4 regions of the Mesorhizobium sp. CNPSo 4671 genome follow, and region 3 is predicted to be linked to each of the others. Evidence: riboswitches for the same ligand, from Rfam matches in the RefSeq annotation. Region 3 holds a riboswitch; each other region holds the start of a gene.
The links. A riboswitch is a leader RNA that binds a small molecule or an ion and turns the genes downstream of it on or off. The one in region 3 is predicted to bind cobalamin.

Region 1: linked by a shared signal. The riboswitch ahead of metE (5-methyltetrahydropteroyltriglutamate--homocysteine S-methyltransferase) and the one ahead of AC04SF_RS12490 (aromatic ring-hydroxylating oxygenase subunit alpha) in region 3 are both predicted to bind cobalamin.
Region 2: linked by a shared signal. The riboswitch ahead of AC04SF_RS10430 (DUF1636 family protein) and the one ahead of AC04SF_RS12490 (aromatic ring-hydroxylating oxygenase subunit alpha) in region 3 are both predicted to bind cobalamin.
Region 4: linked by a shared signal. The riboswitch ahead of AC04SF_RS10695 (CbtB domain-containing protein) and the one ahead of AC04SF_RS12490 (aromatic ring-hydroxylating oxygenase subunit alpha) in region 3 are both predicted to bind cobalamin.

What each region holds. Positions count from the first base shown of each region.
Region 1 is NZ_JBWLUW010000027.1:4,321-11,437, reverse strand. It holds cobalamin riboswitch at 1,106-1,304, shown strand; gene metE (5-methyltetrahydropteroyltriglutamate--homocysteine S-methyltransferase) at 1,423-3,747, shown strand; partial or broken gene AC04SF_RS35485 (LysR family transcriptional regulator) at 4,199-5,148, opposite strand; gene AC04SF_RS35480 (hypothetical protein) at 5,538-5,792, opposite strand; gene AC04SF_RS35475 (hypothetical protein) at 5,794-6,138, opposite strand; gene AC04SF_RS35470 (hypothetical protein) at 6,139-6,516, opposite strand.
Region 2 is NZ_JBWLUW010000003.1:465,302-472,418, forward strand. It holds gene cobN (cobaltochelatase subunit CobN) at 1-902, opposite strand, end outside; gene cobW (cobalamin biosynthesis protein CobW) at 921-1,958, opposite strand; gene AC04SF_RS10430 (DUF1636 family protein) at 1,961-2,389, opposite strand; cobalamin riboswitch at 2,430-2,634, opposite strand; gene AC04SF_RS10435 (winged helix-turn-helix domain-containing protein) at 2,664-3,863, opposite strand; gene AC04SF_RS10440 (NADH-quinone oxidoreductase subunit A) at 4,198-4,563, shown strand; gene AC04SF_RS10445 (NuoB/complex I 20 kDa subunit family protein) at 4,554-5,135, shown strand; gene AC04SF_RS10450 (NADH-quinone oxidoreductase subunit C) at 5,140-5,745, shown strand; gene AC04SF_RS10455 (NADH-quinone oxidoreductase subunit D) at 5,755-6,945, shown strand; gene AC04SF_RS10460 (NADH-quinone oxidoreductase subunit E) at 6,946-7,117, shown strand, end outside.
Region 3 is NZ_JBWLUW010000004.1:77,607-84,723, forward strand. It holds gene AC04SF_RS12455 (carbohydrate ABC transporter permease) at 1-294, shown strand, start outside; gene AC04SF_RS12460 (carbohydrate ABC transporter permease) at 296-1,450, shown strand; gene bglA (beta-galactosidase BglA) at 1,455-3,119, shown strand; gene AC04SF_RS12470 (ABC transporter ATP-binding protein) at 3,149-4,261, shown strand; gene AC04SF_RS12475 (DUF680 domain-containing protein) at 4,365-4,604, opposite strand; gene AC04SF_RS12480 (DUF680 domain-containing protein) at 4,673-4,888, opposite strand; gene AC04SF_RS12485 (DUF680 domain-containing protein) at 4,959-5,156, opposite strand; cobalamin riboswitch at 5,651-5,851, shown strand; gene AC04SF_RS12490 (aromatic ring-hydroxylating oxygenase subunit alpha) at 5,967-7,117, shown strand, end outside.
Region 4 is NZ_JBWLUW010000003.1:517,786-524,902, forward strand. It holds gene AC04SF_RS10680 (heparan-alpha-glucosaminide N-acetyltransferase) at 1-106, opposite strand, end outside; gene AC04SF_RS10685 (MFS transporter) at 333-1,532, shown strand; gene AC04SF_RS10690 (aromatic ring-hydroxylating oxygenase subunit alpha) at 1,536-2,705, opposite strand; cobalamin riboswitch at 2,837-3,034, shown strand; gene AC04SF_RS10695 (CbtB domain-containing protein) at 3,068-3,247, shown strand; gene AC04SF_RS10700 (CbtA family protein) at 3,263-4,060, shown strand; partial or broken gene cobU (bifunctional adenosylcobinamide kinase/adenosylcobinamide-phosphate guanylyltransferase) at 4,053-4,548, shown strand; gene cobO (cob(I)yrinic acid a,c-diamide adenosyltransferase) at 4,550-5,164, shown strand; gene AC04SF_RS10715 (hypothetical protein) at 5,191-5,505, shown strand; gene cbiB (adenosylcobinamide-phosphate synthase CbiB) at 5,530-6,501, opposite strand; gene cobD (threonine-phosphate decarboxylase CobD) at 6,500-7,117, shown strand, end outside.

The DNA.
Region 1 (7,117 bases), on a different contig from region 3:
AGGTGTGCATCAGGGGTGAGATGCAGCAACTCGGACTGGCCCAGCCAGCTGTCGGGTTGAGCGCCGGCAGGAAGCACAGCGCCTCGCAGCGCTCTTCGACGGCCCGATATGTCCTTCAGAGGCATCGAATGTCCTATCCATCGTCGCACTGGCTTCGGCCGCATGGGCTTCTCCACCAGGCCTCATTTGCTGCGCGCTTCACCCGGCGGACAGCAGACCGCGAAGCCGCCACGGCCGCGAAAATCTCGTGATGGCGGCTCGACTGCGCGACCGGCCCGCCATTTTGGGGCGACGTCCAGTGCAGTTGCCTGGCGTCGACCTCGCCCTTCATCTCTTGACCGCATGTTGCCTCGTCCTCTCAGCCAGCCGAGCCTCCCGACAGCCGGATAGATGATGACGATCCCCTCCTGGAGAATGTCTCGTTTGAAAAGCGTGACGGTCTGCGCCGCCTTATTTCCTCCGGCCGATCGCGTACCGTCTGCGGTTCTGCCGCGCTCGCGGCGAAACGCAGTCACTCTACCGTGCAACACACAATGGAAATACGACAGGCGCACCAGAAATGGTGGGGTCCGTGTCAAAGATTTCTAGGTAAACCCGCGAAAGCGAAACGGCATCTCTTGGTTTTGGCGTCGAGCAAGCTTTGCCTTTTGGCGCTTTTACGCTTCGAGCGGGCAGAATACCCGCAACCGATCCCGTGTGTATGAGTGCAACGTGTCAGAGCCGGATCTGCCAAATGCGGGCAAAAACGTCTGACCTGAGAAGAGACATAGGCACCTTGCCGACGCGTCATGTGTCTTGGCCTTTGGATTTCAAGAAGTCAGGGATGTGGGGCCCTCGATTCGGCGCTGAGGCCATTGATGATCGCCGGCATGTAGGCGATCGGATTGACGCCGCCGACTTGGCAGGCCGCGGTGGGCTCGAACAGCAAGCCGGCCGGAGTTCTCGATGTCTACTGGGCTTCGGGCGGTTCAATGCGTGGCCTGATTGCCGGTTGATCAGCGCGGTCGCAGTTACTCGCTCTCGGTGCAACCTATGCGCAACACCAAAATGTCACATAATGACATAAACATTTCTTTATGCGGTATTGACACACAGTTCCCTGCTGTGATTGTCTGCATGCCGTGGTTCTCCGTACGGCACTGCCGCATGGAGCTAAGAGGGAAGCCGGTGCGAGGCCGGCGCTGCCCCCGCAACTGTTAGCGGTGAGCCAACCCCACTCATGTCACTGAGGCGACAGCCTCGGGAAGACGGGGAGAAGCTATGACCCCGCGAGCCAGGAGACCTGCCACGACGAACTTTGTCCACGGGCGGGGTGTCTCGGTGGCCGCAGCAGCCCGGCGTTCGTGCCGGCCTACGAGGCGCCTTCTTGTCCCCACGCCCCAACCATCGGGGTATGGCATGACTGTCTCTCAGCAAATTCCTGTGGCAACGCTCGGTGTGCCGCGGTTCGGTCGCCGACGAGAACTGAAATTCGCGCTTGAAAGCTACTGGTCCGGAAAATCTTCCGCTACCGACCTTCTCACAACGGCGAAAGCGCTGCGTGCCGCCAACTGGGAAGAGCAGCGCGATCGCGGTGTGTCGAAAATTCCGTCGAACGACTTCTCGCTCTACGACCATGTGCTCGACACTGCAGAAATGGTCGGCGCGGTGCCGTCCCGATACGCCTGGAGTGGCGGCGAGCTCCCGCTCGACATCTACTTCGCCATGGCGCGCGGCGACCAAGACCAGACGGGGAGCTGCGGGCACTCTGATCAGGAGCGTGCGGCTGGCCCTGCCCTGACCGCGATGGAAATGACCAAATGGTTCGACACCAACTATCACTACATCGTGCCGGAACTCGACGATGATCAGACGTTTGCCCTCTCGTCGACGAAACCGGTTGATCACTTCCTCGAGGCTAAAGCCCTCGGCATTCATACACGCCCAGTCATCCTTGGACCTGTCACCTTCCTCAAATTGGCGAAGTCACCTGCCGAGGGTTTCAATCCCATCGCGCTGCTGCCGCGGCTTCTGCCCGTCTACGAGCAGCTCCTGCGGAGGTTGAAACTTTCGGGAGCCGATTGGGTGCAGATCGACGAGCCGGCGCTTGTGCTGGATCTAAACCCGAACGAACAAGCGGCCTTTGAATTTGCCTATGGGCAGCTGTCAAATGCCGCGCCCGAACTGAAGATCATGCTGGCTACCTATTTCGGTGCGCTGGGTGACAATCTCGACACGGCGATTTCGCTGCCCGCAGCCGGACTGCATCTCGATCTTTCGCGCGCTCCCGAACAGTTGGAGACGATTGGTCGGCTCGCGCCTAAGGATCTGGTGCTGTCGCTTGGCTTGATCGATGGCCGCAACGTCTGGCGCGCGAACCTGCCTGCCATTCTCGACCGCATCAAGCCGATCGTCGCCGGCTGGCCCTTGGACCGCGTCGAAATTGCGCCGTCGTGCTCGATGCTGCATGTGCCCATGGACCTTCGGATGGAGACGGCACTCGATGCCACCATCAGGTCGTGGCTCGCCTTCGCCGCGCAGAAGACCGACGAACTGGTGGTGCTGGCGAGGGCGCTGTTCGAAGGCAGGGATTCAGTGGCAGACGAGTTGACAGCTTCCGCCGAGGCTGCCGCTGCTCGCGCAGCGTCCGCAAAGGTCCATGATCCGCTTGTTGAAGGTCGGATCGCCGGCATTGACGACAGCATGAAGCAACGAAAGAACCCTTTCCTCGTGCGTTCCACGGTCCAGGCCCGCACGCTAAGCCTGCCCCCGTTCCCAACCACCACCATAGGATCATTCCCGCAGACGACTCGGGTGCGCAAGGCCCGCTCCGCCCACAGGAAGGGCGAACTCAGCTATCTCGACTACGACAGCTTCCTGCAGAACGAGACCAAGACTGCCATTCGCTGGCAGGAGGAGATCGGGCTGGACGTGCTGGTGCACGGCGAGTTCGAACGAAACGACATGGTACAGCATTTCGGCGAGCAGCTGTCCGGCTTCGCCTTTACCCAGAATGGCTGGGTGCAAAGCTATGGCTCGCGCTACGTGCGCCCCCCGATTATCTTCGGCGACGTATCGCGCCCCAATCCGATGACGGTGCGCTGGTGGGAATTCTCCCAGTCGCTTACGCAAAAGCCAGTCAAGGGAATGCTCACAGGCCCTGTGACCATTCTTAACTGGTCTTTTGTCCGCGACGACATTCCCCGCTCCGAGGTCTGCCGCCAGATCGCGCTCGCCATTCGCGATGAAGTGACGGACCTGGAAAGATCTGGCGCAAAGATAATCCAGATCGACGAGGCGGCGTTTCGCGAAGGCTTGCCGCTGCTAAAGCGCGATTGGCAAGTCTATCTGGACTGGGCGGTCGAATGCTTCCGGCTGGCCTCGACGGGTGTAGAGGACGCGACCCAGATCCACACTCACATGTGCTATTCGGAGTTCAACGCGATCATCGACGCGATCGCTGAGCTGGACGCGGATGTAATTTCGATTGAGACATCGCGCTCGGCAATGGAACTGCTGGACGCCTTTACGAGCACCAAATATCCGAACGAAATCGGTCCCGGGATCTATGACATCCACTCACCGCGCGTTCCGGAAGTCGCCGAGATTTCGGCCCTCCTCATGCTTGCGCGCGAGCGGCTCTCCGACCGGCAACTTTGGGTAAACCCGGACTGCGGCCTCAAAACGCGCAAATGGGATGAGGTCCGCCCTGCCCTCGTGAACATGGTCGCTGCAGCACTCGCGCTCCGGGAGAGAGTGCAGGCCTGAGGCTTTGCCAAATTGTCGTTATATGGTGCGTCACCGACTACTGGTAACGCAAATTTCCGCGAACCCCCTCGGTCCGCAGAACGCTATCAACCACCTTGGATAAGCTGCCTGAACATTATCTGGCCGGCCTCACCTTGGATACTGGCGTGGTGCCACCGCGAGGGGCAGACGACGGAAGCGTCGTCTGCCCCTTGATATTGTATCGGGCACTTGGCGTCGGTCGCGACCGCCTCGCGGCCTCGCCTCCGTGATGGTCCGTCATACCGTTGTTTGGGGCTTTCCGAAGCTCAGGCCACTCACTTTCCCGAGGTCTGCGAAACAGGTCTAGGCGTCGTCGAGGTTTCAGCCGGTAAGATAGGATAACCCCCTTACGTGACGCTATGATCTACGAGGCATTGGCAGAGCCAAACATCCGCGTACGTCCTCAACCCTCGATCAGATTGACGTTTCTCTAAGCCAGGCCCGGAGCCGTTGCTGACCAGTCCTTGCTCTCAATCAATGTTTTCACGACCTTGGGGATCAACTTGCGGACCGGGGACACGGCTGGAGAGAGCTCATCTTTCGGGTTGACCGCAAGCACAACGGAACGGGTGATTACTGGATCGATGATCTTAACGGTGCGGACCTGGCCTTGAGACGCCTCTTTCCGAATAGCGGACGGGGCAAGGATGAATATGCCTTTCCTTCCATGACCATATCGATGATCGTGGAAAGGGAGTCGACTTCGAATTTTATGTCCAAAACACAGTCGTGCTGGGCGACGACATCAGCCACCGAACGCCTGACATTGTTGTTGCGCGTGGGCACCGCCAGCGGGAACGCATGCAGGCCGGCGAGCGGTATCGAATCTTCAAAAGGCAGTTCACCCGGCAGTACCACTAAACAAAACTCCTCGCGGGCCAGCACCGTCATTGGCCCCACGCTCTCGGCAGAGCGATAAAGGACTGCCAGGTTGAAACGGCCGGTAGCGATCCACTCCTCCAGTGGCGCTGTCATGCCCTCGATCATCTTAAGCGAGATCCTTGGCAATTCGCTTCTTACCGATTCAAGCAGGGGACCACTGAGGACGCGGGAGGCTCCGGACGGAATGCCAATGGTCACCTCCCCCGAAGGAGCAGCCACAGTTTTGGTCAGTTCCGCCTCAGCGAGCTGAATTTCCTTCAGGATGATCCGCGCGCGCTCAAGCAGCTTGCCTCCCGCCGCCGTGACGCTGATGCCGGTCCTGTCGCGAACCAGAAGCTGGGTGCCGAAGCCATCCTCCAGCTGACGCACATGCAGGCTTAGATCGCTTTGAGCAATGTTGAGTATCGCGGCTGCTTTCGTGAAACTGCCGGCTTCGACGATGCCGACAAAGTATCTTAGCTGCCTGATGCCCGCGATGAACAAATCCAACCAGGGCATGATCCCCAGTCCTTTTTTATCTATCTCGACACGAGATGACAGGCAAGACAAACCGTCCGCGCCAATCTCTTACCGTTCAACGAGGATGCAAAGTCTTGACGCTCCGATCTGGCTGTTCGTCCGTCCGGACCTGCCGGCCACCGCGGGGCTCGTTGCGCTCAACGGTCGGAGCTGACACTGACGCTGGGCGGCACGCCAGCCGCGTTTCGGCAAATGAAATTCACGAGAAGCGCTGCGGGACGACAGTTTCAGCGCGGCCGTTGAGGTCGCCGTGGCGATCAATCGACGAACGGTGAGGAATACTCCTGTACATGCGCCAGACTTGCGCGCACACGCAGAAAGAAAATCCAAAATCGGACTCTTCTGTTGCGGCAACCACTAGCCTTAACTCACCAAGTGCCTCGGGTTGCTTCAATTATCGTTGCCACATCGTTCCGATGATGGAACTCCTGCAGCGAAGTCAGTGCTCTTAAGAAGTCACGCACATCCACTTCAATGTCTGCAAAGTCGGACGCAGGATCGAGATGAGCCACAGCTATTTCAACGCCCGCATACCCTTTCGCTCGCGTCGTGCGCCAGTTCCGCTCGATGATCGCTGCCAGAGCGCGCTCCATACCGATCGCGTCGCGCGTCTCGATACGCATTTCAGCCGTGCCCATCTTGGCTTTGAAAAGGAGCTTTGTCGCCCCGTCCTGGCAGCGCATGGGGGAGATGGATGATCGAATCGTCATGGCCCGCTTTCTCTATCCAGGCAATGCGAATGGCCGGGAATTCTGCGGTCGCGATTTCATAGACGCCCTGATGGAAGGCCGTCATGCGGGTGTCGCGCTTCTTTGAATATCCCGCGCGGGCATCGGCGATCGTCTCCCGCAAGACCTGAATCTTGAATGCATGCCGAATTTCGTCCTGGCTTACGAGCCAGGCGACGATCCGTTCGTAGGTCAGATATCCGTTCAGAAAATCCTTCTCCTCGGCAAGCAGCGCGTCCACCTATCGTTGCGGGGCGGCGAGAATGACAAGGAACGTATCCCATAGGCCGTTCGCAACGCCTTCGTCGCCGCGCATTCGGTATCGCTCGAACTGCCGCGCCATCCTGATCGCCCGGATTTTATTCTCGACCAGAAGGCCGCAGCGGCTCCCTTCATTTTCAAGCACGAGTTCGACATCGGTTTCGCCAAGCGAACTTTCGTGAACGCTTCGTCTTGCCGACTTAATCGAATACGGCTGCGTCATTCCGAGATGGCCAGCAACCGCCGTGATGAATTGCGGTTCCGAGCCCGCCAGTTCGCAAAGGATGAGATCGGTCATGACCTCCTCGACACGATTCAGCGTGCGGCTATCTGCGAAGACAGGCGAACGGGTCTCCATGGATTTCTTCTCCTCCCTCAAGGACAGCGCAGCGGACGCATCCGCTCCGGGTAAAGATGCAGGCGTTCATTCCTATACGGGTACAGTAACTCCTTCCTATCGCCCCATGACGGTGAGAGTTGGCCGCCCCCAAAGAGTTTGCACGGTGCGGCCGCGAGAACGCCCCTTGTGGCGCCCTATTCTATTTGGATGACAAGGCTGCGCGGCAGAACCAATGGGAAGAAATTTCCCGGAGCTACGATGGCTGCGCATCCAAGCGTCGCACTTACCAAAGAAAGAATGCAGTTCCTGCCGCAGCCATTGTCCTACCCCGTTTTTACACCAATCCCTCTTCTAGGCGAATGTAGGTGTTTTCTGATGCATGGCGTCGCCTGCTGAAATGTAAAGATGCGGTTGTTTTCGCGTCAATGGATTTCCTGGACGGATCGAAATGCACGATCTGAGGCAATTCGTTAAGACACATTACGGTATTCGTCACCAAGGAGGCAGCCCGGGGATGTGAAGCCTCCGGAGAAGCCACCAGTGCCAAGGGGACCATGATCTGCTGGGTTCGAACCGTATTCTTTTGGTCTTTGGCGCTCGCGGTCCTTGTGTTCGCCCT
Region 2 (7,117 bases), on a different contig from region 3:
CGCTGGTTGTTTTCCCAGACGTCGCGGCGGGTGGTGGCGACGATGACCTGGAAGACGGGAACGCCGGCGCGGTCGAACAGGGTTTGAACGCCCGGTTCGGCGCCGGAGGCGAAAGCGGTCGCGGTGATGATGGCGGCGGGTCTGAGCGTGGCGAGTGCCGTTTCCACGAAGGCCAGGGATGTCGGGTCTTTCAGGCTGGAGGCGAAGATGGGAACAGGCGCCATGCCGCGCTGCCGCAGTGCGTCGAAAAGGGCGTCGATGGGCGCGACGTCGGCGGCCAGCAGCATCGAGCGGTAGAAGAGAATGGGCACGAATTTTCCCTCGCCCTTGAGGGAGAGGGGGACGACGCCGCGGCCTGGCTCGTAGTAGCCGGCTTTTGGCACCGCCACCGGCTCAACAATGGCCGCGTCCTGTCCGGCCAACCCCGCCAGCCGCAGCACCAGCGCGCCCATATTGGCCGGCCCGCCCTCGCGGAAATAGCTGAGCAGCGTGTCCAATTCCCGGCGCGGCAGCGTCGAGGCTTCGATCAGCCTGATATCCTCGTCGTGGCTTTCACCGGGAAGCAGCGCCAGTTTTATGCCGCGTTCGCGGGCGATCGAGGCCAACTGGTCGCAGCCATAGCGCCACCAGTCGTAGCCGCCGAGGATGCGCACCAGGATGATCTTGGCGTGGCGGGCGACGCTGTCGATCCAGAGGTCGACGGACATGGGATGGCGCAGGTCGCGCAGAGCGGCCAGTCGCATCGAGGGCAACCGGCCGGCGTCGGCCTTCCACGCGGCCGCCAGGCCGGCGAGGTCGCTGTCGGTGAAGGACAAGGCCACGATATCCGCCGGCGTCTGCCGCAGATCGACCGGCTCGGCGAGATCGTCGAGCGAGGCGGAGGTCGTGGTGAGGATATGCATCGCGGCCCGTGTCTGAAATCAGCCGGCGAGTATACGCTCGATCGCCGGGCGGTTCAGCCCCTTCAGGCCGATGACGACGAGGCGCGAGCGGCGGTCGTCCTCGGCGGTCCAGGCGCGGTCATAGTAATGATTGACGCGCGGGCCGACGGCCTGCAGCAGGAGCCGCATCGGCTTGCCGCCGACCTCGACGAAGCCTTTCACGCGCAGCACGTTTTCCTGTTCGGCGGCGGTGGCGACGCGCTTGGCCAGTTCGTCCGGATTGGCGATCGAGGCAATGTCGACGATGAAGGTGTCGAAGTCGTCATGCTCATGGTCGAAAGCGCCGTCATGATGCGATTTGCGGTTCTCGATGTCGTCCTCGACCGCGAGACCAAGTCCGAGCAGCACCGAGGGATCGACCTTGCCATGCGACGTCGGCACGATTTTTACTGCGCGGGCGGAATGTTCATTGATGATGGCGTTGGCTCGGGCCGAACCAGCGGCGTCCATCAGGTCGCTTTTCGACAGGATGATCAAATCGGCGCAGGCGATCTGGTCCTCGAATACTTCTTCGACCGGGTCGTCATGGTCGAGGCTGTCGTCAGCAGTCCTCTGCGCCTGCAGCGCGTCCATATCGTTGGCGACACGACCTTCGGCCAGTGCCGGGCCATCGACCACGGCGATGACGCCGTCGACGGTCACGCGGCTCTTCACCGTCGGCCACTGGAAGGCCTGAACCAGCGGTTTGGGCAGAGCGAGGCCCGAGGTTTCGATCAGGATATGGTCGACCTTGGGGTTGAGCGACAGGATCTGGTCGAGCGCCGGCACGAAATCGTCGGCGACGGTGCAGCAGATGCAGCCATTGGCCAGTTCGACGATGTTTTCCTCGGGGCAGGTGTCGATGCCGCAACCCTTGAGGATCTCGCCGTCGATGCCGATGTCGCCAAACTCGTTGACGATGATCGCGATACGCTTGCCGCCGGCGTTTTCCAGGAGATGGCGGACCAGCGTCGTCTTGCCGGCGCCGAGAAAGCCGGTGACGACGGTGCAGGGAACGCGGGAGACGGAAGCGGTCATGGTTAGTCCTTCAGCATGTCGAGGGGTGGAATGCGGGCCACGAGGCCGCGCTTGAGGGAATCGGGCCGGCCGCGCCAGGGGATGAGGCCGTCCGTTGACGTGGCGAAGAGCTTTGCGCCAGTGACGAGGTCGGCGCCGCTGGCCGCAGTCAGGTCGCCGAACACATAGCTCCAGCAGCCGTCGCGCAGGATCGCCGCGCTCAGCCGGCGCTTGCAGTTGCCAAGGCACTCGACCGTGCGCACTCGGATATGGTCGTCAGACGCTGCATGGCGCGTGTCCTCGGCCAACAGTTCGCCGGCGCGGGGATGGGCGTCGGAGCCGGTTTCGTCGCGACAGGAGGCGCAAACGATGACCGTGATGCCGGCCAAGGCTTCGCTGTCGGCGGACGAGATATCCGCTGTGCCAGCCGAAAAACTGCTGTTCTGGTCCAAAAAGCCGGGCTCCTTGCCCGGAAACCCGCCGGGCGATCGGATTCTTCTGTCGCAGACGGCAGGTCTCCTGGCTCGCGGGTCATCGCCTTGGGTGCCGCCTTCCCGGGAAACTCCCAGTGGCTTTCGGCCTTGGCTCTTCGCTTACAGTTGCGGGGACAGCCGCGGATTTGAGATTTTCATCCCGCACCGCATTCCCTCTTAGCCCCTGCCGTTGCGGGCAAAGGACCGTCTGGACCGGATTTAGGCTTTTGCAGGCAGCGGTGTCAACGCGGGCTTACGACACGGCGATGTCGGCCAACGCCGGGCCCAGATCGCCGGCCGGTGTCACCTCCATGCGTTCAAGGCCGAGCCAGCCCTGCATCTGCTTCAGTTCCTCAAAGAGCTGCGCAGCGGTTTCAGGCGGTGCGTTGGGCTCAGGGTAGGCGGCATGGATGCGCAGGACGCTGGCTGGCCGGTCTGCCTTGAGGTCGACGCGCGCGACGATCCGGTCGCCGAACAGGAAGGGCAGGACGTAGTAGCCGTATTGGCGCTTTTCGGCCGGCGTGTAGATCTCGATGCGGTAGTGGAAATCGAACAGCCGCTCCGAGCGCGAGCGCTCGAAGACAACCGGGTCGAACGGTGCGAGCAAGGCGCGCGCCTCGATTTTTCGGGGCAAGCGGGCGTCCTTATGAAGGTAGGCCGGCTTGTCCCAGCCTTCGACGCGCACCGGCACGAGCTCGCCCAACTCGACCAGTTCCTCCAACCGGCCCTTCATGTCGGCCGGCGACAGTCGAAAGTAGTCGCGCAAATCGCCTGATGTCGCGATGCCATGGGCGCGGGCGGAGATGCTTAGCAATTCGCGATGCGCGTCCTCCGGGGCAGGCACCGGCAGATCGAGGATCGCCTGCGGCAGGACGCGCTCGGGCAAATCATAGAAGCGCTCGAAGCCGCGGCGGTGCGCCGTGGTGATGCGCCCGGCCCAGAACAGCCATTCGAAGGCATGTTTGGCATGGCTCCAGCCCCACCAGCCGCCCGAACCCTTCTGGCCTTCGAGCGCGGAGGCGGCGATCGGGCCGCGCTCGGCGACCGCGCGGTAGATCTCTTCTATATAGGCGGCGTGTTCGCGGCCCCATTTGGCCAGGCCCAGATACATCTCGTCGCCTTGCTCGGCGCGCTGCATGCGCCAGCGCATCAGCGGGTAGGTCTCGACCGGCAGGAAGGAGGCCTCGTGCGCCCAGTATTCGAACACCGTGCGCTTGCGGGTCACCGCGGCATTGTCGAGTAAGGCGAGCGGGTAGGGGCCAAGGCGCGAATAGAGCGGCATATAGTGAGCGCGCACCACCGCGCTGACGGAATCGATCTGCAGCAGGCCGGTGCGGGAGAGCACGCGGGCGAGGTGGCGGCGGTCAGGTGTGCCATTTGGGCGCGGATCGAGAAATCCTTGAGCGGCGAGCGCGATGCGCCGTGCCATGGCAAGCGAGATCTTTTCGTTCATGCAGCTGTCACTCTAAGGGCGTCCAGGTCGAGAGTCCGATGGGTGATTCCGGCCCATGCTAGCAGGGTTTTGGCGGCAACCCTGTCAGGAGAGAAAAGTGGAGTAAAAAGCGAAGGAAATCAAACAAGAGCGGATCGGACCAGTTTCTCCGGATATGCCGTCCAGGTCGGGCTTTTGAACAAGGTTTGACTTGCTTCGCTGGAAGTGCTGCGCTAACCCTCGCCGCGTTGCAGCATAGGCCCCTTAAAACGGTTCAGCGGTTAATCTGTCACGCTTCCGCATTAAGGTCCGGTGCTGTAATCAAAGTGGATTGGCGCCAACGGAAAGCCGCTGCATGAACGCACTCCTCAGTTCGTACCTGCCCATCGTCCTGTTCATCGGCGTGGCGCTGGTCGTCGGCCTGGCGCTGCTGGCCGCACCGTTCCTGGTGGCCTATCGCAATCCCGATCCCGAAAAGCTTTCCGCCTACGAGTGCGGTTTCAATTCGTTCGACGATGCCCGCATGAAATTCGACATCCGCTTCTACCTGGTGTCGATCCTGTTCATCATCTTCGACCTCGAAGTGGCCTTCCTGTTTCCCTGGGCGGTGTCCTTCACGAAGATCGGCATGCTGGGTTTCTGGTCGATGATGGTGTTTTTGGCAGTGCTGACCATCGGCTTTGCCTATGAATGGAAAAAAGGAGCGCTGGAATGGGATTGAACGACAGTTCAGGCACCCTCGTCGCGCCGAAGCCGAAGGGCATTATCGATCCCAACACCGGCCGGCCGGTGGGAGAGGACGATCCCTTCTTCCTCGAAATCAACAATGAGCTTGCCGACAAGGGTTTCCTGGTCACCTCGACCGAGGCGCTGATCACCTGGGCGCGCAGCGGCTCGCTGATGTTTATGACCTTCGGTCTGGCGTGCTGCGCCGTCGAGATGATTCACACCTCGATGCCGCGCTACGATTCGGAGCGCTTCGGTGTGGCGCCGCGCGCGTCTCCGCGCCAGTCCGACATCATGATCGTCGCCGGCACGCTGACCAACAAGATGGCGCCGGCGCTGCGCAAGGTCTACGACCAGATGCCGGAGCCGCGCTACGTCATCTCGATGGGCTCGTGCGCCAATGGCGGCGGCTATTACCACTATTCCTATTCGGTAGTGCGCGGCTGCGACCGCATCGTGCCGGTCGATATCTATGTGCCCGGCTGCCCGCCGAGCGCCGAAGCCCTGCTCTACGGCATTCTTCTCTTGCAGAAGAAAATCCGCCGCACCGGCACGATCGAACGGTAAATCCATGGCCGCATCCCTTAGCGAACTGTCGACCTATCTCGGCGAAAAGCTGATCGGCCGCGTCTCTGACGAGGCGATCGCCTATGGCGAGCTCACCATCCATGTCGAGCCGGGCAACCTCATCGAAGTGGTGACGTTCCTGCGCGACGATGCGCGCTGCCAGTTCATCTCGATCATCGATGTCTGTGGCGCCGACTATCCGTCGCGCGCCAAGCGCTTCGACGTTGTCTACCACCTGCTTTCGCCGAAACAGAATGTCCGCATCCGCGTCAAGGTGCAGGCCGACGAAGAGACGATGGTGCCGTCGATCACCGGCGTGTTCCCGGGTGCCGACTGGTTCGAGCGTGAGACTTACGATCTCTATGGCGTGCTGTTCTCGGGCCATCCCGATCTGCGCCGCCTGCTGACCGATTACGGCTTCGAAGGCCATCCGCTGCGCAAGGATTTCCCGCTGACCGGCTTTGTCGAAGTGCGTTACGACGACGAAGCCAAGCGCGTCATCTACGAGCCGGTCGAGCTCAAGCAGGAATTCCGCAATTTCGATTTTCTTTCCCCTTGGGAAGGCACGGACTATGTGCTGCCCGGGGACGAAAAAGCCAAGACGAATTGAGGCGCCAGAATGGCTGAAACCTCCGTCCGCAATTTCAACATCAATTTCGGGCCGCAACACCCTGCGGCGCATGGCGTTTTGCGCCTCGTGCTGGAGCTCGACGGCGAAGTCGTCGATCGCGTCGATCCGCATATCGGCCTGCTGCATCGCGGCACCGAGAAGCTGATCGAGGCCAAGACCTATCTGCAGGCGGTGCCTTATCTCGATCGGCTCGACTATTGCGCGCCGATGAACCAGGAGCATGCCTTTGCACTCGCCGCCGAGCGCCTGCTCGGTATCGAGGTGCCGAGGCGCGGCCAGCTGATCCGTGTGCTTTATTGCGAGATCGGCCGCATCATGTCGCACATCCTCAATGTGACGACGCAGGCTATGGACGTCGGCGCGCTGACGCCGCCGCTGTGGGGCTTCGTCGAGCGCGAAAAGCTGATGGTGTTTTATGAGCGCGCCTCCGGCTCGCGCATGCATGCCGCCTATTTCCGGCCCGGCGGCGTCCACCAGGATCTGCCGCGCCAGCTGGTCGAGGACATCGGCAAGTGGATCGACCCGTTCCTGAAGTCGATCGACGACCTCGATCGTCTGCTGACCGGCAACCGCATCTTCAAGCAGCGCAATGTCGATATCGGCATCGTTTCGCTGGCCGATGCGTGGGCCTGGGGCTTTTCCGGTGTCATGGTGCGCGGTTCCGGTGCGCCGTGGGACCTGCGTAAGTCGCAACCCTATGAATGCTATTCGGAAATGGATTTCGATATTCCGATCGGCAAGAATGGCGACTGCTACGACCGTTACCTCGTGCGCATGGAAGAGATGCGCCAGTCGGCCCGGATCATGCGCCAGTGCGTCGATCTCTTGCTCGGAAAGGAAAGCACCGGCCCGGTATCGAACTTGGACGGCAAGGTGGTGCCGCCGAAGCGCCAGGCAATGAAGCGGTCGATGGAAGCGCTGATCCATCACTTCAAGCTCTACACCGAGGGCTACCGTGTGCCGGCCGGCGAGGTCTATGCCGCCGTCGAGGCGCCGAAGGGCGAGTTCGGCGTCTATCTCGTCTCTGACGGCACGAACAAGCCGTACCGCTGCAAGCTGCGTGCCCCTGGCTTTGCGCATCTGCAAGCCATGGATTTCCTCTGCCGCGGCCACATGCTGGCCGACGTCACCGCCGTTCTTGGCTCCCTCGACATCGTGTTTGGTGAGGTCGATCGCTAAATGTCAGTCCGCCGTCTCGCAGAAGCCAGCGTCCAGCCAGCCTCCTTCGCCTTCAACCGGGCGAACGCGGCAGCAGCGAAGCAATGGATCAAGAAGTACCCGAAAGGCCGCGAGCAGTCGGCGATCATTCCCTTGTTGATGATCGCGCAGGAGCAGGAAGGCTGGGTCACCA
Region 3 (7,117 bases):
GCCAATCCGTTCCAGATCTTCTGGAAGATCATGGTGCCGCAGATCTGGGGCACCATCGCGGTGGTGTGGACCACGATCACCATTCTGGTGCTGAAAGTGTTCGACATCGTGCTGACCATGACCAACGGCCAGTGGAACAGCCAGGTGCTGGCCAATCTGATGTTTGACTGGATGTTCCGCGGTGGCGGCGATTTCGGCCGCGGCGCAACAATCGCCATCATCATCATGATCGCGGTCATCCCGATCATGGTCTGGAACATCCGCCAGGCGAACAAAGAGACGGGAGGGCACTGAGATGGCCGTCGCGACCGGAAATTCCTTCGCCAGCCGTTTCGGCGTTCACATAGCGGTGCTGGTCTTCGTTGCGATCTGGACCATTCCGACACTCGGCATCCTGGTCTCGTCACTGCGTGACAAGGACCAGATCGTCGCCTCGGGCTGGTGGAATTCGTTCGGCAGCTCCAGCCAGACCGAAGCCGGCCGGCTGCCGCCCGCCTCGGCGCAGACCCAGAAGGACGGCAAGTTCGTCCTCGAGGGCAACATCTTCGGCGACGGCGCCAAGCGCAACATCAGCGCCTTCGGCATCAAGGCGGCGGCACCGACGCAATATCCGGCCGGCACATTGGCGGACCTGGGTGACGGCGTGACCCTGCAGGTCAATGCCGACGGCGGCTTCGTCATGGTCTCGCCCAAGGCGTTCGAAGGCGATCGCGGCCAGCGCCTCTACTATGCCTCGTCGGCACCGCCGAAATTCACCACCGACAACTACGACACCGTGCTGTTTTCGGAAGGCATCGGCCGCTCGTTCATGAATTCGCTGACCGTCACCATACCGGCGACTGTCATCCCGATCCTGATCGCCGCCTTTGCCGCCTACGCACTGGCCTGGATGCGCTTTCCCGGCCGGGCGCTGCTGATTGCGGTCATCATCGGCCTCCTGGTCGTGCCGCTGCAGATGTCGCTGATCCCGCTGCTCAAGCTCTACAACAATGTCGGTGCGTTCTTCGGCGTCCCGTCGAAGACCTATCTCGGCATATGGCTGGCGCATACCGGCTTCGGCCTGCCTTTCGCCATCTATCTGCTGAGGAGCTATATTGCCGGCCTGCCGCGCGAGATCATGGAATCGGCGCGCATCGACGGCGCCAGCGACTTCGAGATCTTCGTCAAGATCGTGCTGCCGCTGTCCTTCCCGGTGCTGGCCTCCTTCGCCATCTTCCAATTCCTGTGGGTATGGAACGATCTGTTGGTGGCGATGGTTTTCCTTGGTACGGCACCCGACCAGATCGTGTTGACGGCCAAGCTCAACGCGCTGCTCGGCTCTCGCGGCGGCAACTGGGAGATCCTGACGACATCGGCCTTCATCACCATCATCGTGCCGCTGATCGTCTTCTTCTCGCTGCAGCGCTATTTCGTCCGCGGGCTGCTTGCCGGCTCGGTGAAAGGAGGCTGAGACCATGCAATCCGCTTTGAAAGCCAGCTCGAACCCTGACCTCGCCATCGATCGCGACTGGTGGCGGGGCGCGGTGATCTACCAGATCTATCCGCGCAGCTACCAGGATTCGAACGGCGACGGCATCGGCGATCTCAAGGGCATCATTCAACGGCTCCCCTACATCGCCGCGCTCGGTGCGGATGCGATCTGGATCTCACCCTTCTTCAAATCGCCGATGAAGGATTTCGGCTACGACGTCTCGGACTATTGCGACGTCGATCCGATGTTCGGCACGCTGGCCGATTTCGACGCGCTGACGGGGGAGGCGCACCGGCTCGGCCTCAAGGTGATGATCGACGAGGTGCTGTCTCACACCGCCGACAGCCATCCGTGGTTCAAGGAAAGCCGGTCGAGCCGCAGCAATCCCAAGGCGGACTGGTATGTCTGGGCGGACGCCAGGCCCGACGGCACGCCGCCCAACAACTGGCTGTCGATCTTCGGCGGCTCGGCCTGGCAGTGGGACACCAGCCGCCAGCAATATTATCTGCACAATTTCCTGGCCGAGCAGCCCGACCTCAACTTCCACAACCGCGAAGTCCAGGACGCGCTGCTCGAGGTCACCCGCTTCTGGCTGGAGCGCGGCGTCGACGGCTTCCGCCTCGACACGATCAATTTCTACTTCCACAGCCAGGGCCTGGAAAACAACCCGCCGCTGCCGCCGGAAGAGCGCAACGACCAGACCGCGCCGGCGGTCAATCCCTACAATTACCAGGACCATATCTACGACAAGAGCCGCCCGGAAAACCTCGGCTTCCTCGAACGCTTCCGCGCGCTGCTCGACGAATATCCGGCGACCGCAGCGGTCGGCGAGGTTGGCGATTCGCAGCGCGGGCTCGAAGTGGTGGCGGCCTATACCGCCGGCGGCAAACGCGTGCACATGTGCTATTCCTTCGACTTCCTGGCGCCGGAGAAGATCAGCGCGGACAAGGTCCGATCGGTGCTCGAAGCCTTCGGCAAGGTCGCCAGCGACGGCTGGTCGTGCTGGGCTTTTTCCAACCATGACGTGATGCGCCCGGCCTCGCGCTGGGCCGCCGGCGAAGCCGACCCCATCGCCTATCTCAAGGTTATCTCAGCCTTGCTGATGTCGCTGCGCGGCTCGGTCTGCCTCTACCAGGGTGAAGAGCTCGGGCTCGGCGAAGCCGAACTGCGTTTCGAGGATCTGCAGGATCCCTATGGCATCCGTTTCTGGCCGGAATTCAAAGGCCGTGACGGCTGCCGCACACCGATGGTCTGGGATGGCGACGCCAAGAATGGCGGCTTCTCCCAGGCAAAGCCCTGGCTTCCCGTGCCGGCCAAGCATCTGGCGCAGGCGGTCAATGTCCAGCAGGGCGACCAGGCTTCGCTGCTCGAGCACTACCGGCGCTTCCTGACCTTCCGCCGCGCCCATCCGGCACTGGCCAAGGGCGACATCACCTTCATCGAAAGCGAGGGCGACACTGTCGCCTTCACCCGCCGTGCCGGCAATGAGCAGGTCGTCTGCGTCTTCAACCTCGGCGCCAAGCCGGCCAAGGTTGACCTTGGCAACCGATCCCTGCAACCTTTGCCGGGACACGGGTTTTCCGGGCAGGCGAGCCCCGGTTCGATCGAGCTCGGCGGTTACGGCGCCTGGTTCGGACGGATCGACTGAATTTTTGAGACATCACTGGGAGGAAACCAATGGCCGATGTCAATCTGAGACAAGTGAAGAAATCCTACGGCAACCTGCACATTCTCCACGGCATCGACCTCGATATCAAATCGGGTGAGTTCATCGTCTTCGTCGGCCCGTCGGGCTGCGGAAAGTCGACATTGCTGCGGTCGATCGCCGGGCTCGAGGAAATCACCTCCGGCGAACTCAAGATCGCCGGTGAGGTCGTAAACGATGTGCCGCCGTCCAAGCGCGGCATCGCCATGGTGTTTCAGTCCTATGCGCTCTATCCGCACATGACCGTCTACGACAACATGGCGTTCTCGATGAAGATCGGCAAGGAGAACAAGGCCGAGATCGACCGCCGCGTGCGCCAGGCGGCGGAAATCCTGCAGCTGACCAAATATCTCGACCGGCTGCCCAAGGCGATGTCGGGCGGGCAGCGCCAGCGCGTCGCCATCGGCCGCGCCATTGTGCGCAATCCGAAAGTGTTCCTGTTCGACGAGCCGCTGTCGAACCTCGACGCCGCCCTGCGCGTCGCCACCCGCATCGAGATCGCGAAGCTGAAGGAATCGATGCCCGCCACGACGATGATCTACGTCACCCACGACCAGGTCGAGGCAATGACGCTGGCCGACCGCATCGTGGTGCTTAAGGACGGCCATATCGAACAGGTCGGCACGCCGATGGACCTCTACAAGAAGCCCGGCAATCTGTTCGTTGCCCAGTTCATCGGCTCGCCGGCCATGAACATCCTGCCAGCGACCATCGACAAGACCGGAAACCCGACCGTCGTCAGCCATGTCGGTGGGCGCAAGGCGACGGTGCCGATCACGACGCCCGCCTCGGCGAAGGGCGCCGCTGTAAGCTTCGGCGTGCGGCCGGAAGATCTTATGGTCGCCACCGGCGTGGACTATCTGTTCGAGGGAACGGTCGACTATGTCGAGCAGCTCGGCGAGGTCCAGCTTGTCTATGTCGACATCGGCCGCGCTGACCTGCCGCTGGTGACCAAGCTGCCTGGCAATGTCGAGGTCAAGCGCGGTTCGACGCTGCGGCTGAGTGCCAATGCCGAGGACCTGCATATCTTCGATGCGGACGGACATTCCTTCGCGCTGCAGAAGCCGGAAGCAAAAGCGGCCTGAGGCCGCCAGTCTTGCTGGGTCGAGAGTCCTGCCGGGTCGAGGCGACACAAAAAGAGCGGCGGGCCAAGCCCGCCGCTCTTTTTTGGAAGATTAGCTTCAGCTCTTAGTGGTTGCCGAAGAGGTTCCGGTCGCTGCCCTGAGGCGCCGACTTCTGCGCGTCGCCCGATGAATTGAGCAGCTTGTAGACGGGCGAACCGCTGTCGCGGATCGAAGCCGTACGCGAGTTGTCAACCGAAGTGGCGGCAGGCTGGTTGGCGCCATTGGAGCCATAATTGTCACTGCCGGCAAAAGCGCTGCCGGAGATGGCCAGAACGGCGGCGGCGGCAAGGATGATCTTCTTCATTTCAAGTCTCCTGAGTCTCTAGATTTCGCCGGGACAGCAGGTATGCCCACCGTCCCGCTGCGAACCGGCTATTGGTTGTTGCCGAAAAGGTTGCGGTCGGCGCCCTGCTGAGCAGGCGCCTGGGTGGCCGGAGCCGACTTCTTGATCGAAGCGGTGTACGAGCTGTCGTTCGAAGCAGCGGCAGCAGCCTGGTTGGCGCCATTGGAGCCATAGTTGTCGCTGCCGGCGAAAGCGCTGCCGGAGATGGCCACGACGGCGGCGGCGGCAATGATGAACTTCTTCATGTTAGTCTCCTGAATTCTTGAGATCGGCCAAAGCGGCGGGCGAAAACCTGCCATTGGCTGGCATCGGCTGTTAATTGTTGCCGAAGAGGTTGCGGTCAGCACCTTGGACAGGCGCCTGAGCAGCCGGTTCCGACTTCTTGGTCGAAGCGGTGTGCTGGCTGTCGACAGCCGTGGCTGCAGCGGCATCCGAACCATAGTGGTCGCTACCAGCGAAGGCGCTGCCGGAAATCGCCAGAAGGGCGACGGCAGTGAGAACAATCTTTTTCATTTTGGGCACTCCAGTATTTTTCTGTCCGTCTAGCGGCGTGTCTTGGGATTAAAATCGCGTCGTTCGGACAGGCCCGATGTGGGAAAGCCAGCTAGTCGTTTCCAATCACGAAGTTGTTTGCCGTGGACCAAGAATCCACCACTTGAAATTGTACCATGGCCTTCTACGTCAAACATTTTTCTCTTCGATATCAAACTTTTAGCTGAAACCAGCGCAGCGATCACCAACTGTATCGGAGCCTCAGCGTTCACGACGTCCTGCACGCACCGTCAACAGAAACGAACCGTTCGGTTCGATTTTAGAATCTGCTAATAGTCACTTTTCGAAACCGTTAACCTTTTTGGCGCCCGTTCCGGGTCGATTCTGACGGCCGGTACAGCCGTCACCGCGATGATTTTCGCGACCGCCGTTTCTTGACCCGATCGTTTCGCATGCGTGTCGCGCCATATGGATGCGATGTCGCTTTCATGCCGATGTCGCAAACGCTGTCGTGATTAGATCATGTGATCTCAGGTGCCGCTTCGTGACGACGGGGCGGAGAATTGGGAAGCCGGTCAAAGTCCGGCGCTGCCCCCGCAACGGTGGTGGAGTTCAAGTCGCAACGGGAGACCACTGGGCGAAAGCCTGGGAAGGTGTCGCGACCGTCCGCAAGGACACTCCAGAGCCCGGAAACCAGCCCGAGATATCTAGACTCGACTGATCGCGGTGGGCGGTCAAGAGGCGGATGCTGCATATCCGGCGCGAGCCGGCGCGCGGCCGATCCTTCCTCAATCACCACCATAGTCAGTCCTTAAATGAAGAGGACAGGACATGGATGCGCGCAACGATATGCTGACGCTCTTGAACAGCCGCAGAGAGGGCTTCTCGCTGGAGCAGCCCTTCTACACGGATCCCGATTTCTTCAAACTGGACATGGAGCTGATCTGGTATCGCGACTGGCTGTTCATCGGCCATGATTGCGAACTGCCCAAGCCCGGCAGCTTCATCACCGTACAGATCGGCGACTATCCGGTCGTGCTGGTGCGCGATCAGCAGGGCAAGATCAACGCCTTCCACAATTCCTGCCGCCATCGCGGCAGCCGCGTCTGCAACACCGACAAGGGCACGGCCGCCAAATTGGTCTGTCCTTATCACCAGTGGACCTATGAGCTGGACGGACGGCTGCTGTTCGCCCGCCAGATGGCCGACGGTTTCGACAAGAGCCAGTTCAGCCTGAAGCCGGTCGCCTGCGAAAGCGTGGCCGGCTACATCTTCATCTGCCTGGCCAAGGAGCCCGCCGACTTCGCGCCGATGCGGGCGATGATCGAACCCTATCTCAAGCCGCACCGGCTCAGCGAAGCAAAGATCGCCTTCGAGAGCACGATCGTCGAGAAGGGCAACTGGAAGCTCGTCTGGGAAAACAACCGCGAGTGCTACCATTGCGCCGGCAATCACCCGGAACTGTGCAAGACCTTCCCGGAAGCCCCGACGGTGACCGGTGTGCAAGGCGCCGACAGCGATCCGGAGATGCTGGCGCACTGGGCCAAATGCGAGGCGGCGGGCCTGCCGAGCAAGTTCCGCATCGACCCGGCCGGGCAATACCGCGCCACAAGGGCGCCGCTGCTGCGCGACGCTGTCAGCTACACCATGAACGGCAAGCGGGCGGTGAAGAAGAACCTCTCCGACAGCGTCTCCGCCGACCGCATCGGCACCTTGATGCACTATCACTATCCGACGACCTGGAACCACATCCTGATCGACCATGCCGTCACCTTCCGCGTGCTGCCGATCAGCGCGACCGAAACCGCGGTGACGACCAAATGGCTGGTCCACAAGGATGCGGTCGAGGGCGTCGACTACGATCTCGCCGAGCTAACCCATGTCTGGACCGAGACCAACGACCAGGATCGCCGCATCGTCGAGGAAAATGCCTTCGGCATCCTGTCGCCGGCCTATGAACCCGGCCCCTACTCCGAACTCCA
Region 4 (7,117 bases), on a different contig from region 3:
AATGGTAGCTCGCCATGGCCAAGAGCGCGATGCCGCGCACGATGTCGATGGCGACGATGCGCCTGGATGGCTCCGGAACGGATGCGGTCGGCGTGTGGATGGTCATGGTCTCGCGTTCTGATTCAGCCCCCGCCTGAGGACTATCACGGTTGGACGGGACAGAAGAAGGCCGGGGAGCACGGCGATGCAGGCACCGGACGCAGCGCCGCTTTAGGCCAGCGCCGGGAAGTCTTTGACCGACTTCGCTTTTCACGGCCTATGCGTCGGTTTCCTCTTAATCGTCCGGGAATGACCACGGCAGATTTGGCCGGTGATTCTGGTTTGGGGAAGCAATGTCCACCCATGTGCGCCATCCGATCTGGCTTCCGGCCCTCAAGGCCGCGGATGCGCGCACCTTCGCCTCGCTCTATGCCGTCGAATCCTTCGCTCGCGCCACGGTGTCGAGCGTCATCCCGATCCAGGCCTACGAAATCCTGCACAACGAGCAGATCGTCTCGATCCTCTATACGATCGTGGCGCTGCTCGGCCTGTCGGTGACCTTGTTCATGCCGATGCTGATCCGCCGCTTTGCCCGGCGCTGGGTCTACACGGCGGGCGCCTGCCTGCTCGCCATCGGCTCTCTGTTTTTCGTTACCCACACGCTTGCCGGGCAATTGGCGGGCATGCTGTGTCGGGTGATGGGCGCCAGCGCGCTTTCGATCACGCTCAACCTCTACATCATGGACCACATCCGCAAGACCGACTTCATGCAGGCCGAATCGTTGCGCATGGCGTGGTCGATGCTTGCCTGGACCGGCGGGCCGACGCTCGGCATCTTCCTCTACACGCGCTTCGGTATCTATGCCGCGCACGGTGCGGTGGCGGTGTTCGCGCTGGCGCTCTTGGCGCTGTTCTGGACCTATCGGCTGGGCGACAACCCGTCGATCCGGCCCGGCAAGACACGGCCGGCCAATCCGCTTGCCAATATCGGCCGCTTCATCGCGCAGCCCCGATTGAGGCTTGCCTGGCTAATCGCCTTCGGCCGCTCCTGCTTCTGGACGACCTTCTTCGTTTATGGGCCGTTGTTCATGGTCATCACCGGCGAGGGCAAGCTGGCCGGCGGCCTGCTGGTCTCGGCCGGCAACGCGCTTTTGTTCATGGCGATCTTCTGGGGCAAGGCGGGCAAGCGCTTTGGCGGCCGCAAGACCATGACTTTCGCCTATTTCGCCATGTCGGCGATGCTCCTGGCAGCAGGTACGGTGGGCGAGAGCGTGCCGTTGCTCACCGGCGCTTTCCTGCTGTGCGGCGCCTTCTTCACCATCGCGCTCGATGCGCTGGGCTCGACCGCCTTCATGCGCTCGGTGCGCTCCTATGAGCGGGCGCAGATGGCAGCGGTCTACCGCACCTATCTCGATTTTTCCGAGCTGACGCCGCCGCTGGTCTATTCGGTGGTGCTGGCTTTCTTTGGACTGGGCTCGGTGTTCGTCACGCTCGGGCTGCTGGCGGCGGTTTGCGGGCTTGTCACGTGGCGCTACCTGCCAAAGTCTCTGTGAGGATCAGGCAGAAAGTGCAGCGTGGCGCTCGCGCACCCAGTTGTGGAAGCGGTGCAGGTCGTACTCCTCGGGCATCAGCACGCCGGCGGCGTGGCGCATCGAATGCAGGCCTCTCTGGTTGACCTCGCAGATCGCCGCGTCCTCTTCCAGCACCTGTGTGCCGAAGGCGACGATGTTGTCGATGTCGGTCACGGCCAACGCCTCGGGCGCGAACAGCCATTCGGCGACAAGCTCGGTCTGTTCCGGGCCGAGCGGCACCAGGCGCACGGTCCTGACATAATCGACATGACCGACGACGAACATCGACGGCAGGCTGGTGGCGTAGGTCTGGCCGGCGGCGCGTTCGGCCGGGGTCAGCCCTGAGAGGATCGGCCCATGCGTCTGGCCATCGCGTGACCAGGTCTCGGCGCCGGCGCGCAGGCCGCCGGAAAACTCCGGCGCATCATTGTCGGCGTGGCGTACCCATTCAGGATCGTCGTGACGGCTCATCAGGCCGCGGCCATAGATCGGCACCAGCCGCGATAGGTCCTTGTGAACGCCGGGGCAGTGCAGGCACTCGTTGAAGTTTTCCCAAAAGATCTTCCAGTTGCAGTGCATCACCTTGCGCAGCACATGGCCCGATACAAGCGCTTCCAGCGGCCAGTTGCCGAGATCGCCGGAGGCCGGATCGAAGGATGCCTGTGCGGAGCCCGCCGCGTCCTCCTGCAGATTGATGAAGACGAAGCCGCGCCACACCGAGAGCGCGACGCGGTAGAGCGGATGGTCGGCCTTGTCGAATCCATCCGGCAGCGATTTGGACGGCACGCGCACGAGATCGCCGCGTAGCGAATAGGACCAGGCGTGGTAGGGGCACGTGATCAGCCGCGCCTTCAGCCGGCCCTCGCTCTCCTGGCAAAGCTGCGAGCCACGATGGCGGCAGGTGTTGTGGAAGGCACGCAAAGCGCCGGTGTCGTCGCGCAGCACGATGATGTCCTGCGTGCCGATGCGGAATCGGCGGAAGGCCAGCGGCTTTGCCAGATCGGCCTCGCGGCAGGCGAGCAGCCAGTTTCTGTACCAGATGGCGTCGAGGTCGAGCTGGTACGCCGCTTCATCCCAATAGGCCGACGAGGGCAGGGTCGATTCGGCCCGGGTCAGGCCATTGTAAGGGGCGCGCTCGCTGGCAGTGGGCTGCATGGCTGGCTTCCTGTGAAGCGGTCAGCCGACACCCGGCCAGGAGAATTGTCAATTGTCGCGCCTGGAAACAGCATGGCGCAATCGCGCTGTTTGCCGGCGGAATTTGGTTTGCCGCGTGTCGCGATTTTCCCTATAGTCATGCAGTCGTCGGTTCCGTTTTGGAGCCAAGAGGGAATGCGGTGCGGGCGAAATTCTTGCCCAATGCCGTGGCTGCCCCCGCAACTGTGTGCGGTAGTCCTCTCCATATGCCACTGAAGATTCGTCTTCGGGAAGGTGGGGAAGGGCGCTGATCCGTGAGCCAGGAGACCTGCCGACGACGGCAAAACTGACAGGCCCTCGGGTGGAGGGTGAAAGGACAAGATATGAATACCGCTTCCGTCTCCCTCGGCGCCTCCGTCTCCTCGCAGTCGCGCTTCGTGCAGCTGGCGCTTGCCGCGCTGCTCGGCACGTTCATCATCGGCTTTGTCGGCTTCTCGCATATCGATGCGGTCCACAATGCGGCTCACGACTATCGCCATTCGATGGGTTTTCCCTGCCACTGACGAAGGCCTGACATCATGAATTTGTTTCGCAACGTCGTGTTCATCGCGGCGATCGCAGGGCTCGTGGGGGGCATTGCGCTCGCCTGCATGCAAGCCTACGCGACCGACCCACTGATCCTGAAGGCGGAAGTCTATGAAAAGGCCGGCGGCGGCCATCACCACGACCACGCCGCTGTTACCACAAACGACAACGCCATGAGCTCGGCCGTTCCGGCTGACAATGCCATGAGCAGCGCGGCCCCGGCTCCTGCGGAAGCGGCCGCCCCGGTCGAGGACGAAGGCTGGGCTCCGGCCGACGGTTTCGAGCGCTTCGCCTTCAATGTCCTTGCCAACATCGTCAGCGGTATCGGTTTTGCGCTGATCCTGGTCGCTGTCTCCGAATTCATGGGCGGTATCGGCAACTGGCGGCAGGGTGTCTTCTGGGGCCTAGCTGGCTTCGCTATATTCACTTTGGCACCTGGGCTCGGCCTACCGCCGAAACTGCCGGCAATGCCTGACGCCGATCTCTTGCAGCGCCAAATCTGGTGGACTTTGACAGTGGTGGCGACTGCCGTCGGCCTTGGGCTCATCGCGTTCCGCAAGTCACTGCCTCTTGCCCTTCTTGGCATTGCTCTTATCGTGGCGCCGCATATCGTTGGCGCGCCGCAACCCGATAGCTTCGTGACGCCAATCCCCGAAGGCTTGCATCACCAGTTCATCGTGGCCTCAACGCTCACCCGTCTAGTGTTCTGGCTGGTGCTCGGCGCTGTCGTCGGCGTGGTGCGCGGACGCTTCACCGGCACCGCGACCAGCCTGCGCGACAGCTTTGCCTGATCGCAACAAGCTGACCTTCATCATCGGCGGTGCGCGCTCCGGCAAGAGCGCGCACGTCGCCCGCGCCATGGTCCTATATCGCCACGGCGCAAGCCTATGACGACGAGATGTGCGAACGCATCGCATTGCACCGCTCGCGGCGCGGCGAGGGCTGGATAACAGTCGACGCACCGCTCGACCTCACCGGCGCGCTTGAGGCCTTGCCCGATAACCAGCCGGTGCTTGTCGACTGCCTGACGCTGTGGCTGACCAATCACATGCTGGCCGATCACGACGTCGGCGCCGAGTGCCGGCGGCTGGCGGATTTGCTGTCGCGGCCGCGCGGGCCCTGGTTCGTGGTATCCAACGAAGTCGGGCAAGGCATTGTGCCCGACAATGCCCTGGCGCGCCGGTTTCGCGATGACGCCGGACGGCTCAACCAGCAGGTCGCCGCGATCGCCGACACGGTGCTGCTGATGGTGGCGGGGCTGCCGCTCAAGGTGAAGTGACATGACCGACATCGACAATAAGGACGAAGAACGCCATCGCGCCAAAATGGCCAAACGCAAGGCGGTGCAGGACGCCGAGGTTGCGGCCAAGACGATCGAAAAGGGACTGCTGATCGTCAACACTGGGCCAGGCAAGGGCAAGACCACGGCCGCCTTCGGCCTGGCGCTGCGGATGCTTGGCTACGGCAAGCGCGTCGGCGTCGTCCAGTTCATCAAGGGCAAATGGCACACGGGCGAGAAGGATGCGTTTTCCGCCTTCGGCGACCGCGTCGTCTGGCATGCGATGGGCGAGGGTTTTACCTGGGAGACGCAGGATCTGAAGCGCGATATCGCGGCGGCGGAAGCTGCCTGGGCCAAGGCACTGGAGTTGATCGCCGATCCTTCGATCAGCCTTGTCGTGCTTGATGAGCTCAACATCGCGCTGCGTTACGATTATCTCGATCTCGATAAGGTGGTTGCGGCGCTGAAAGCGCGGCGCGAAGGCCTGCATGTCGTCGTCACTGGCCGCAACGCGAAGCCGGCGCTGGTCGAGGCCGCTGATCTTGTCACCGAAATGGGCGTGACCAAGCACCACTTTTCGGCAGGCGTGAAAGCGCAGCTGGGGATCGAGTTCTAGTCGCTTGGCAAGCGGGAGCGTTGTCTTTGGAACAAGCGGTAATCGTCTATCTTCTTCTCAATGACGGTCAATTTGGAACGTCGGAAGAACGCGCATCCATTCTTGCGCTGGAGAATCGGCTGGAGCAAGCCGTTAGGAATGCTTCGGTCGGCGAGTTTGATGGCGATGAGTTTGGCGAGGGCAAGTGCATCCTCTACATGTACGGGCCAGACGCTGAACGACTTTTTGTTGTGATCGAACCATTGTTGAAATCGTCTCCCGAAGCTGCCGGCGGGTACGCGATCAAGAGATTTGGCGACGCAGCTGATCCAAGTGCGAAGGAAGTCCGAGTCACCTGGTAAGTCGGATTTTCGACCACTTGGACGTCATGCGAGGATGACTATCACCGAGACCACCGCGAGCAGCACGATCAGCAGATAATCGGCGACGCGGTAGAGTTTGAGTGCCTGCCTGATGTCGTCGCTGTCGACGTCCCGGCGGCCGCCTTCACCCATGAAGACATCGTCCACCACTATGCCGCCATAGCTGCGTGGCCCGGCAAGCGCCAGACCAAGCGCACCGGCCATGGCCGCTTCCGGCCAGCCGGCATTGGGCGAGCGGTGTTTTTTCGCATCGCGCCGCACCGCCTGCCATGCACTGCCGGGATCGGCGCCCTTGACCAGGAAGGCCGCCAGCACGAGCAGCAGCGCCGTCAGCCGCGACGCCGGCAGGTTGATCCAGTCGTCGAAGCGCGCCGCCGCCCAGCCGAACGCCTCGTGGCGCGGGGTGCGGTGGCCAATCATCGAATCGGCGGTGTTGGCGGCCTTGTAGGCGGCGCCGCCGGCCAACCCGCCAACACCGGTCCAGAAGGCCGGGGCGACAATGCCATCGGAAAAGTTCTCAGCCAGGCTTTCGATCGCCGCACGGCAGACGGCGGCCCTGTCGAGCGCTTCGGGATCGCGGCCGACAATGCGCGAGACGGCAACACGGCCCATGGCGAGGCCGGCGCTGTCGAGCGCATCGGCCACGGCCTCGACGTGCTCGTAGAGGCTCTTCTGCGACAGGAGCGATGTCGCCAGAAGGGCGGCGATGAAAAACCCGAGGGGGACGAACCAGAGCAGGACAAGCTGCACGCCGAGGCCGATCACCGCCGGCACCAGCACGATGACCAGCAGCGCCTGGACACCGCGTTGGCGACGCAGCGCGTCGGGATCAGTGGCGCGGTTGAGCCTGCGATCGAGAAAGGATATCAGCCTGCCGAACCACGTTACGGGATGGCCGATGGCGCGGAACAGCCAGTCCGGATAACCCAGGACACGTTCGATGGCCAATGACAGGAAAGCGATCAGGACTGACATGAAGCTTCTTGATGGAGCGGTGGACCATGGTGGAAGTCTTGGCCGGGCGAGGACGCTGTTCCCCAACGCGCCGCAGCCTTTCGTCGACCTTTCGACCGGTATCAACCCGCACTCCTACCCGCTTTTCGACCTGCCCGCCACCTCGCTGTCGCGATTGCCGGAGGAAGGACGAGGGCGTGAGCTGACGGAAATCGCTGCCGGAACCTATGGCGTACCGTCGCCGGCCAATGTCGTCGCTGCACCCGGCACGCAGATCCTGCTGCCGCGTGTGGCCTCGCTGGTCAGACCCGGCAAGGCTTTGGTGCTTGGGCCGACCTATGCCGAACACGCACGTGCAGCGGCGATCGCCGGGCATCAGGTGACCGAAGTCAGCGATTTTGCGGCACTGGCGGACGCCGACCTTGCCATCATCGTCAATCCCAACAATCCGGATGGTCGCGTCATCGAGCGCGAGCGGTTGCTGGGGCTGGCCGCCGCCGGGCTGCGCGCAAAAGGCGGGCTGCTGGTCGTCGACGAGGCCTTCATGGATGTCGGCCCGCGCCAGCACAGCCTCGCCGGTGACGTCGGTCGGGGCGGCATCGTCGTGCTGCGCTCGTTCGGCAAGTTTTTTGGGCTG